Regions from separate parts of the Telluria sp. BA11 genome, predicted to be linked through region 1. Evidence: predicted binding sites of a transcription regulator. Region 1 holds the regulator's gene; each other region holds the start of a gene.
What was found. The regulator sigma-54, encoded in region 1, starts transcription at its own class of promoters, with help from an activator protein. The targets are predictions, from matches to a motif close to TGGCANGNAANCTGCTTT.
Positions count from the first base shown of each region.

Region 1 (3,276 bases):
TCGAATACGATGAGCGTTCGGAGCTGGTGCGCCTGTACTCGAACGCCGTCGTCAAGGAACTCGAAAACGACCGGATGACCAACCAGATGACCGGTCCGTTCATCTCGTACGACAACCGCAAGGAAGTCGTCGCCGTGCGCAATGACGTCAGCGGCGAGAGCAAGGTTGGCGGCGGGCGCGGCACGCTGATCCTGGCGCCCAAGCGTGCGCCGGCCGGAGGCACGCAATGACGGAACTGAACGATCGCAGCACGCTGGTCGTCAAGGGCCTGCAGAAAAGCTATGGCAAGCGCCTGGTCGTGCGCGATGTGTCGCTCGATGTCGAATGCGGCGAAGTGGTGGGTTTGCTGGGCCCGAACGGCGCCGGCAAGACCACCTCGTTCTACATGATCGTCGGCCTGGTGCCGTCGGACGCCGGCTCGATCAGCATCAACGGCACCGACATCACCAGCCTGCCGATCCACCGCCGCGCAGTGCTCGGCCTGTCGTACCTGCCGCAGGAAGCGTCGGTGTTTCGCAAGCTGACGGTGGAAGAAAACATCCGCGCCGTGCTCGAACTGCAGAAGGTCAACGGCAAATCGCTCACCAAAACCGAGATCAGCGACCGCCTCGATACCTTGCTGGCCGACCTGCAGATCGAGAAGCTGCGCGAGAACCCGGCGCTGTCGTTGTCGGGCGGTGAGCGGCGCCGCGTGGAGATCGCGCGCGCACTGGCCACCAACCCGCGCTTCGTGCTGCTCGATGAACCGTTTGCCGGCGTCGATCCGATCGCCGTGATCGAGATCCAGCGCATCGTGCGCTTCCTCAAGGAGCGCAAGATCGGCGTCCTGATCACCGACCACAATGTCCGCGAGACGCTCGGCATCTGCGACCGCGCCTACATCATCAATCAGGGCGCGGTGCTTGCATCCGGCCGCCCCGACGATATCATCGCCGACGAATCGGTACGGCGCGTGTACCTCGGTGAACATTTCCGCATGTAAGCCATACTCAATTGATGAAACAGTCCCTTCAGCTCCGCACTTCGCAGCACCTGGCGCTCACGCCACAGCTGCAGCAATCCATCCGGTTGCTGCAGCTGTCGACGCTCGAACTGCATCAGGAGATCGAGCAGATATTGGGCGATAACCCGCTGCTCGAAAGGCTCGATGACCCGCTCGATCATTCGGTGCGCTTGCTGGCCGATGGGGCCATCAACAATGCGCCGGCACCGGGCGAGGCGCCGCCGGCGCCAGGCCAGCAGGCCGAGGGTGAAGGCAGCGCGCCGGCCGAGGGCGAGGGCGCTGAAGGCGGCGCGGTCGATGGCGAGCGGCCCGACAACGACTGGAGCGAAGGCAGTGGCGCGTCGTCCGGCAGCGCCAGCAGCGACGACGAAGACGGCCGCCCGCAGCTGGAGGCATGCGCCATCACGCTGCGCGAACACCTGATGGAACAGGTGCGCGAAACGCTGCTGTCAACGCGCGACCGCGCGCTGGCCGAACTGGTGATCGACGCGCTCGACGACAACGGCTACCTGGAAGAACCGCTCGACGACATCCACGCACGCCTGCCCGAAGAACTCGAGGTCGACCTCGACGAACTGCGCTGCGCGCTGGCGATGGTGCAGAGCATGGACCCGGTGGGCGTTGGCGCGCGCAGTGCGGCCGAATGCCTGGCGCTGCAGATCCGGCGCATGCCGGGCGTGCCGATGGTCACGCGCCGCATGGCCCTGAAGATCGTCGAAGGCTACCTGACCTGGTTCGCGCAGCGCGAATACAGCAAGCTGAAAAAAGCGCTCGATTGCGACGACGAAGACCTGCGCGAAGTGCAGGCCGTGGTCCGCCAGTGCAATCCGCATCCGGGCGCCGCGTTTGCGTCGAACGTGTCAGATTACGTGGTGCCGGACGTGATCGTGCGGCGCGCCAAGAACGGCTGGGCAGTCACGCTGAACCAGGACGTGATGCCGCGCCTGCGCGTCAACAGCCTGTACGCGACCATGCTCAAGCAGGGCCGCAGCGAGAGCCAGATGGGCGCGCAGATGCAAGAGGCGAAGTGGCTCATCAAGAATATGCGCCAGCGTTTCGACACGATCCTGCGTGTGGCCGAGGCGATTGTCGAGCGCCAGCGCAACTTTTTCAGCCATGGCGCGGTTGCCATGCGGCCCCTTGTTTTGCGTGAGATAGCTGATACACTAGGTCTGCACGAGAGCACGATCTCTCGTGTCACAACCCAGAAATACATGCTGACCCCGCACGGCATGTTCGAGTTGAAGTATTTCTTCGGTAGCCACGTTGCCACCGAAGCGGGCGGCGAAGCATCCTCAACGGCAATCCGTGCGCTCATCGCACAATTGACAGGAGCAGAAGACCCTAAGAATCCATTATCCGACAGCAAGATCGCGGAAATGCTCGGGGAACAAGGCATGGTCATTGCTCGCAGGACGGTCGCAAAATACCGTGAAGCGCTCAAGATCCCCCCCGTCAGTCTCCGCAAAGCCTTGTAACAACGCCGCTCATACAGTCTGTGCCTTCAGCTCCTGTGTGGTGCAAGCGACGTGACATCTTCAAAGGAGTGTGTATGAACCTCACCATCAGTGGTCACCATCTCGAAGTAACCCCTGCCATCCGTGAATACGTTCAGAATAAGCTGGAACGCATTATTCGCCATTTCGATCAAGTCATAGATACCCACGTCTTCCTGGCCGTCGATAACCTCACTGAAAAAGAAAAAAGGCAAAAAGCTGAAATCAATGTCCAGGTGTCGGGCAAGACCCTGCACGTGGCGAGCGTCGCGCAAGACCTGTATGCCGCGATCGACATGTTGATGGATAAACTGGATCGACAAATCCTGAAGCACAAGCAGATGCTCAAAGACCATAACCGCACAGCGATCAAACGCCTGGACGTCGACGAAGCAGACGTCGCTGCCGCCTGATCGAGCGCAGGTCACCACCGCCAGGGGCGTCTTTTCGGGACGCCCTTTTTGCATCCCGTTGCCGGTAAAATACGTGTTTCCTTTCGATGGATCACGCCATGTCCGAACACGTCCTGACCCGCATTGCCAACCGCACCGGCATCATCACCCTCGACCGGCCGAAGGCGCTCAATTCGCTGTCGCTGGACATGGTGCGCGCGCTGACCGCGATCCTTCTTGACTGGCAGTGTGACGCTGCCGTCGATGCCGTGGTGATCGCCAGCAGCAGCGAGAAAGCACTGTGCGCGGGCGGCGATATCCGCTTCTTCCACGAGGTCGGCAATGCCTCGCCACAAGGCGGCAGCGCACTGCTCGAGGATTTCTT
Region 1 is NZ_CM155275.1:3,024,929-3,028,204, forward strand. It holds gene lptA (lipopolysaccharide transport periplasmic protein LptA) at 1-230, shown strand, start outside; gene lptB (LPS export ABC transporter ATP-binding protein) at 227-982, shown strand; gene AC1MGT_RS13310 (RNA polymerase factor sigma-54) at 997-2,481, shown strand; gene hpf (ribosome hibernation-promoting factor, HPF/YfiA family) at 2,556-2,912, shown strand; gene AC1MGT_RS13320 (enoyl-CoA hydratase/isomerase family protein) at 3,011-3,276, shown strand, end outside.

Region 2 (3,276 bases), 190 kb from region 1:
GGCGGCCGTGTTCTCGACCGCCGTGACCAGCGCCAGGTAATCCTCGATGCGCTTTTGCGGCGGCATGAAGATGTACAGGCGGCCCGCGCGCACTTCGAGGCACAGCGCCGTGTGGATGACTTCGCGCGCTTCCGGGTCAGCTGCGGCAGGCGTTGCCTTGTTTGTCGATTTGCCGGGCGCCACGCTCAGGACCGGGCGCCGGTCCTTCTTGCCAACCGGGAGCGGGCCGCGCGGCGCGAACGGGTCCACATCGAAATCGGGATCGCGCTCTTCGGGCAGCACCCACGGCAGCGTGGACAGCGGCAGGCGCAGGCCGATCGGCGAATCGCCTTCGATCAGGTACAGGTTTTCGCGCTTGAGCGGCCACGGCGACGTGCGCCAGCTGGTGCCCAGCATGACGGACGGATCGTGTTCGCGGGCTTTGAGCGGCAGCACGTAGCCGGCCACCTGGCCCAGGCCCCGTTCGAGCAGGCGCGCCAGGCGGCGGCGCTCTTCCGGTGCTTTCAGGTCGGCGTCCAGCGGATCGAGATTGCGCGGCAGCGCCTGCTCGCGCTGGGCTTGCAGCAGCACGTCTTCGTAGGCCGGGATGGCGCTGCCGGCCGGCAGGCCGAGCGATTTGACCAGCTCCGCGGCAAAGCGGCCGGCATCTTCGCTGCCATAGCCATCATCGATGTGCTCGTCCGAGAACAGCGACGGATCGAACCACATCGGCTGGCCGTCGACGCGCCAGAAGATGTTCAGCGCCCAGCGCGGCAGCGGCTCGCCCGGATACCACTTGCCCTGGCCGTAATGGATCATGCCGCCCGGTGCAAAGTGGTTCTTCAGGCGGTGCATCAGGTTGCCCGCCAGCTCGCGCTTCTTGTCGCCATGCGCCAGCGTGTTCCATTCGGCGCCGTCCATGTCGTCGATCGAGACAAAGGTGGGCTCGCCGCCCTGCGTCAGACGCACGTCCTGGTTCACCAGATCAGAATCGACCTGCTGGCCCAGGCGGTTGATCTTGTCCCAGTCGTGTTCCGTGTACGGCTTGGTCACGCGCGGGTCTTCGTGGATGCGCGTGATCGTCATTTCGTGGACGAACGTGACCTCGGCCTTGTCGGTAAAGCCCGTGACCGGCGCGGCCGACGACGGCATCGCCGTGCAGGCCAGCGGGATATGGCCTTCGCTGGCCAGCATGCCCGAGGTGGGGTCGAGACCAATCCAGCCGGCGCCCGGCACATACACCTCGGTCCAGGCGTGCAGGTCGGTAAAGTCGACGGTGGTGCCGCTCGGGCCGTCGAGCGCTTCCTGGTCGGCGGTGAGCTGGATCAGGTAGCCGGACACGAAACGCGCCGCCAGGCCCATCTCGCGCAGGATCTGCACCAGCAGCCAGCCGGTATCGCGGCACGAACCGGAGCGCTTCTGCAATGTGTCTTCCGGCTCCTGCACGCCCGGCTCCATCCGCAGCAGGTACGCGATGTCGCGCTGCAGGCGCTGGTTGATGGCCACCAGGAAGTCGTTCGTGCCCATCGGCTGGGCCAGCAGTTCGCGCCGCGCGCTGGCGACCCACTCGGTCAGCAGCGGGCCAGGCTCTTGCGACCTGGTGTACGGGCTCAGTTCGGACTGCAGCAGGTCCGGGTAGGCGAACGGGAACGTCTCGGCATATTTTTCGACGAAGAAGTCGAACGGGTTAATCACCGTCATGTCCGCAACGAGGTCGACTGTGAACTCGAGCACGTCGGTTTGTTCGGGGAACACGAAACGGCCAATGTAGTTGCCGTACGGGTCTTGCTGCCAATTGATGAAATGCTCTTTCGGCAGGACGGTCAGTGAATACGACAGGATCGGTGTACGCGCATGTGGCGCCGGACGCAGGCGCACTTCATGCGGTGACAGATTGACCAGGCGGTCGTAACGGTAGCTGGTCTTGTGATGAAGCGCAACGCGGATAGCCATGCGGTGGTGCCTTTCGATTGGGGCGCGATCGATGCCGGCGCTCTGAATTTGGTCGTATTAGTTTGCGCGCAACTAAGCAGGCGCAAGATAGAAGCATTTAAGCATGATTCATACCCGCGTTCGTTTGACTTGTGAGTCGTACGGGGTGGCTGGCACGTTTCTTGTTAGTATTCTGGCACAGGAGGCAATGATGTCGAACTTTTACGATGAAATGTATTCCAATGAGGCAACTGTGCGGCCTCATTATCAGGCATTCGCGGATTGGCTCGGCCAGCAACCCCCGCATCTGATCGAGCAGAAGCGGGCGGAAGCCGAGCTGAACTTCCAACGCGTGGGGATCACGTTTGCTGTGTACGGCGACAACGCTGGCAAGGAACGGCTGATCCCATTCGACATCATTCCGCGCGTAATCAACGCCGCCGAGTGGGCCAAACTGCAGGCCGGCCTGGTGCAGCGCGTGACCGCGCTGAACCGCTTCCTGCACGATGTGTACCACGACCAGAACATCCTGAAGGCGGGCGTCATTCCGGCCGAACAGATCCTGAATAACGCGCAGTACCGACCGGCCATGCAGGGCGTTAATGTGCCCCTGGATATCTATGCCCACATTGCCGGCGTCGACATCGTGCGCGCCGGCGAGGGCGAGTTCTACGTCCTGGAAGACAATCTGCGCGTGCCGTCGGGCGTGTCGTACATGCTGGAAAACCGCAAGATGATGATGCGGTTGTTCCCGGCGCTGTTTGCGCGCAACCGCGTGGCGCCGGTCGACCATTATCCCGATCTGCTGCTGGACAATCTGCGCACCGTGGCGCCGCATGGCGGCGACGATCCCACCGTGGTCGTGCTCACGCCCGGCATGCACAACTCGGCTTATTTCGAGCACGCGTTCCTGGCCCAGCAAATGGGCGTGGCGCTGGTACAGGGGCAAGACCTGTATGTCAGCAACGACACCGTCTACATGCGCACGACGCGCGGCCCGAAGCAGGTCGACGTCATCTATCGCCGCATTGACGACGATTATCTCGATCCGCGCGCGTTCCGCCCCGAATCGACGCTGGGCGTGCCGGGCCTGCTCGATGCGGTGCGCGCCGGCCGCGTTGGCCTGGCCAATGCCATCGGCACCGGCGTGGCCGACGACAAGTCGATCTACCCGTTCGTGCCGGACATGATCGAGTTCTATCTCGGCGAAAAGCCGATCCTGAACAACGTGCCGACCTACCAGTGCAGGAAACCAGAACACCTCCAGTACACGCTGGCGAATTTGCCCCAGCTGGTGGTCAAGGAAGTGCACGGGGCCGGCGGCTACGGGATGCTCGTCGGGCCCGCCTCGACGACGGCCGAGAT
Region 2 is NZ_CM155275.1:3,211,131-3,214,406, forward strand. It holds gene AC1MGT_RS14105 (transglutaminase family protein) at 1-1,932, opposite strand, end outside; gene AC1MGT_RS14110 (circularly permuted type 2 ATP-grasp protein) at 2,123-3,276, shown strand, end outside.
Region 2: AC1MGT_RS14110 (circularly permuted type 2 ATP-grasp protein) is a predicted target of sigma-54. The motif match lies at 2,083-2,100, and genes of this name have one in related genera.

Region 3 (3,276 bases), 310 kb from region 1:
AACCTGAAATACGTAACCGAGCAGATCAGCATTTTTGGCGGCACCTTTGCTGCCGATGGTGAAACCGAAGAGCGCTCGTTCTACCCATACTTCTTCTCACCCCGTGAGGAACGCGGTATCATCAACCGCCTGCTGCGCATGGATGAGTCGCATCCGGCGTAAGCACTTGCGCCGCCGGTACGCGCCCTGCTCTTTCTGCGGCGCTGACCAGCTTGTCCCTACTTTTTCGCAATGTCCCCGATGAACAATCCGTTCCAGTACGAGCAGGCGTTTTCACGCAATATTGGCTGGGTCACGCCTGCTGAACAGCAGCAGTTGCGTGGCAAGCGCATCGCCATCGCGGGGGGCGGCGGCGTTGGCGGTGTGCACCTGCTGACGCTGGCCCGCCTGGGTGTGACGCATTTTCATATCGCCGACTTCGACACGTTTGACATTCCCAACTTTAATCGCCAGGTCGGCGCGATGATGTCGACTGTCGGCCAACCCAAGGCCGACGTGCTGGCGCGCATGGCGCGTGACATCAATCCCGACATCGACATCAGGATCTTTCCCGAGGGCGTCCATGCCGACAATCTCGACGAATTCCTGATCGGGGTCGACCTGTACGTCGACGCGCTCGACTTCTTCGCCTTCGATGCGCGTCAGCAGACGTTTGCCGCCTGCGCACGGCTCGGCATCCCGGCCACCACTGCTGCGCCGCTGGGCATGGGCGCCGCCCTGCTCAACTTCATGCCGGGCAAGATGACGTTCGAAGAGTATTTTGGCTGGGGCGATTTGCCGGAGCAGGAAAAAGCCATCCGCTTCGTGGTCGGCCTGGCGCCGGCCGGCCTGCACCGCAACTACCTGATGGTGCCGGGCTCGGTGAACTTTGCCGAGCGGCGTGGCCCGTCGACCTTCATGGCTTGCCAGCTGTGCGCCGGCATCATCGCCACCGAGTCGCTCAAGATCCTGCTGGGCCGCGGCGATGTACTGGCAGCACCGTGGGGCATGCAGTTCGACGCTTACCGCAACAAGCTCAAGCGCACGTGGAGGCCGGGCGGCAACCGTCATCCGATCCAGCGTCTCGCGATTGCGATTGGCCGGCGCCAGTTTGCACGCATGGCAGCCGCCAGCCGCTGAACGAACGGCGCGTCGGCGCATGGCGCCGACGAATCGGACAACGAAAAAAAACCACTGTCCGTTGCCGGCAGTGGTTTTTTTCTTGCTTGAGAACAGGGCCTGCGCAGCAGACCCGTGGTTCTTAGGCAGCTTTCTTGTTGCGGCGACGTGCTGCGTACAGACCCAGCATGCCCAGGCCCAGCAGGCCAACCGATGCTGGCTCTGGCACTTCAGCTGCGTTTTCGAACACGACGTCCAACGAACCACGGATGATCTGGGTGCCGCTCACTGGGAAGTTGATCAGCTGACCCGACTGGAACGACAGGTTGTAGAATGGATTAGGAGCGACGAAGAAGTTCATGCCGGCAGCAGTCAGGTCGAAACCGGTGGTCGAACCGAAGCTGCCGCAGTTGATGCCCGAGCCGACGCCCGTGCCGCAGGTGCTCAGGGAAGGATCCAGGTTGCCTTCGCCGGTGATTGCTTCGCCGGTAGCCAGGATAACGTCATCACTATTGTTCCCGAACGTGAAATCGCCGGTGCCTGAGGTTGGAGTCACACCCAGGGTGGTGTTGCGGTTCGCATCCAGATACAGCGACAGACCGCCGGTACCAGGCAGGAACGAGAACTTGGTGTTGGTGCCTTCCTGCGTGATCGTGCCCGACGCTTTGTACACTGCGTACATGCCGTAGTTCTGACCCAGACCGGTGTCGCCCGACTCAATGGCGAGACCGTCGCTGACGAACGAGGTAGCACGGAAATACAGCGAGACGTCGAAGGTGCCAGCGGTCGTGTTGAACGAAGCCACTTCGATGTAGGTGCCGCCGATACGGTCAGCGGTGAAGTTAGCCGACGGGCCGGTTGGGTTGACCTCGAACACGCCAGCGCTGGCGGTTGCGCTGAACAGGGAAGCAGCTGCGATCGATGCGGCGACGATGGTTTTCTTGAAGGCGTTCATTTCGTAAATCTCCTGGGTTGTCTGGGGTACTGCTCACGAGGCTATATAAGCAATCACCGTGCCAGCTCAAGAAATTTGTTTTAAATCAAACAGTTAGCGATTCAGACTGTTCGAGATCAAACATCACTGTAAAAAATACCGACAGCATATTTCCTCCCTGAAGACGATGCTGTCAGATTGCTCCTACACCGGCTTGCGTACCACGACATTCCAAGTATTTCCCGAAGTAAATTCGGAGTGAATTTCATAACCTGCCGCCAACATCTTGGCGCGAAGTTCTTCGGTATGGAATGGGCTGTACAGAATCCCCTTGCGAATGCCCCAGTCGTTGATTTTTTGCGCTGCCCAGCGCAGCGGTGCGAAACCGGTTGGGTACAACAACACATTCGCTGCCATCGTGCCACCTGGTTTGAGCACACGCAGGATGTCGCGCAAGGCACCATCGATCGTCGGGAAGCAGTGGATCGAGTTGGCGATATTGGCCGTGTCGAAGCTGTTGTCGGCAAACGGCAGCTGTGCCGCATCGGCGTGCTGGACAACAACCTGGGGATTATTGGCAAAACGGCGCTTGGCACCGGCCAGCATCGACGGGGCGTAGTCGATACCAGTCACCTTGACTTGCGGCAGCTTGCGGCGACGGCGCCAGTTCAGCACCATCTCGAGCAGCGTTCCGGTGCCGCATGCCACTTCCAGGTGTTCCGGACCGAAGTTCGGTCCGAAGAAGCGCATCTGGGTGCCGATGGTGCTGTTATAAGCGAAGGTCAGAATGAAGAAACCGCGCAGGTCGTACCACCACGGCTCGGAGGAATAGGCTTCGGCGATTTCGTCCCTGGTCTTACCTGTCGTCATGGCGCACCCTCATTGTCAAATACAAGAGCGCTGAATATAGGACGTTCCTGCCAAGCAGGCAAGGAACAAATGCAACAGAGAAAGTATGGCGGGCTGCCGCGGCCCTTGGGAAGGGACCGCAGAAGGGTGACTGATTAACCGAGCTGGCGCAGGCGGTTGATGATACCGGCTTCTTCGCGCTGCGAAAAGAACCATGGAAACAGCGAGCGCTCGCCCACTGCCTTGTCCTGCATGCCGCCCCACTTGGCCACCTGCTCGGTCCCGTAGGCAGTGGCGGCGCTGAGCAGCACTGCCGGCGCCTGAACACGCGGGTTGGGCCGCGCTTCGCACACTGTCTGGAAACCCAACATGGCTTCATAGAAACGACGGTGACG
Region 3 is NZ_CM155275.1:2,719,881-2,723,156, reverse strand. It holds gene AC1MGT_RS11945 (GNAT family N-acetyltransferase) at 1-162, shown strand, start outside; gene AC1MGT_RS11940 (ThiF family adenylyltransferase) at 241-1,119, shown strand; gene pepA (flocculation-associated PEP-CTERM protein PepA) at 1,241-2,053, opposite strand; gene AC1MGT_RS11930 (class I SAM-dependent methyltransferase) at 2,237-2,902, opposite strand; gene AC1MGT_RS11925 (GNAT family N-acetyltransferase) at 3,037-3,276, opposite strand, start outside.
Region 3: pepA (flocculation-associated PEP-CTERM protein PepA) is a predicted target of sigma-54. The motif match lies at 2,100-2,117, and genes of this name have one in related genera.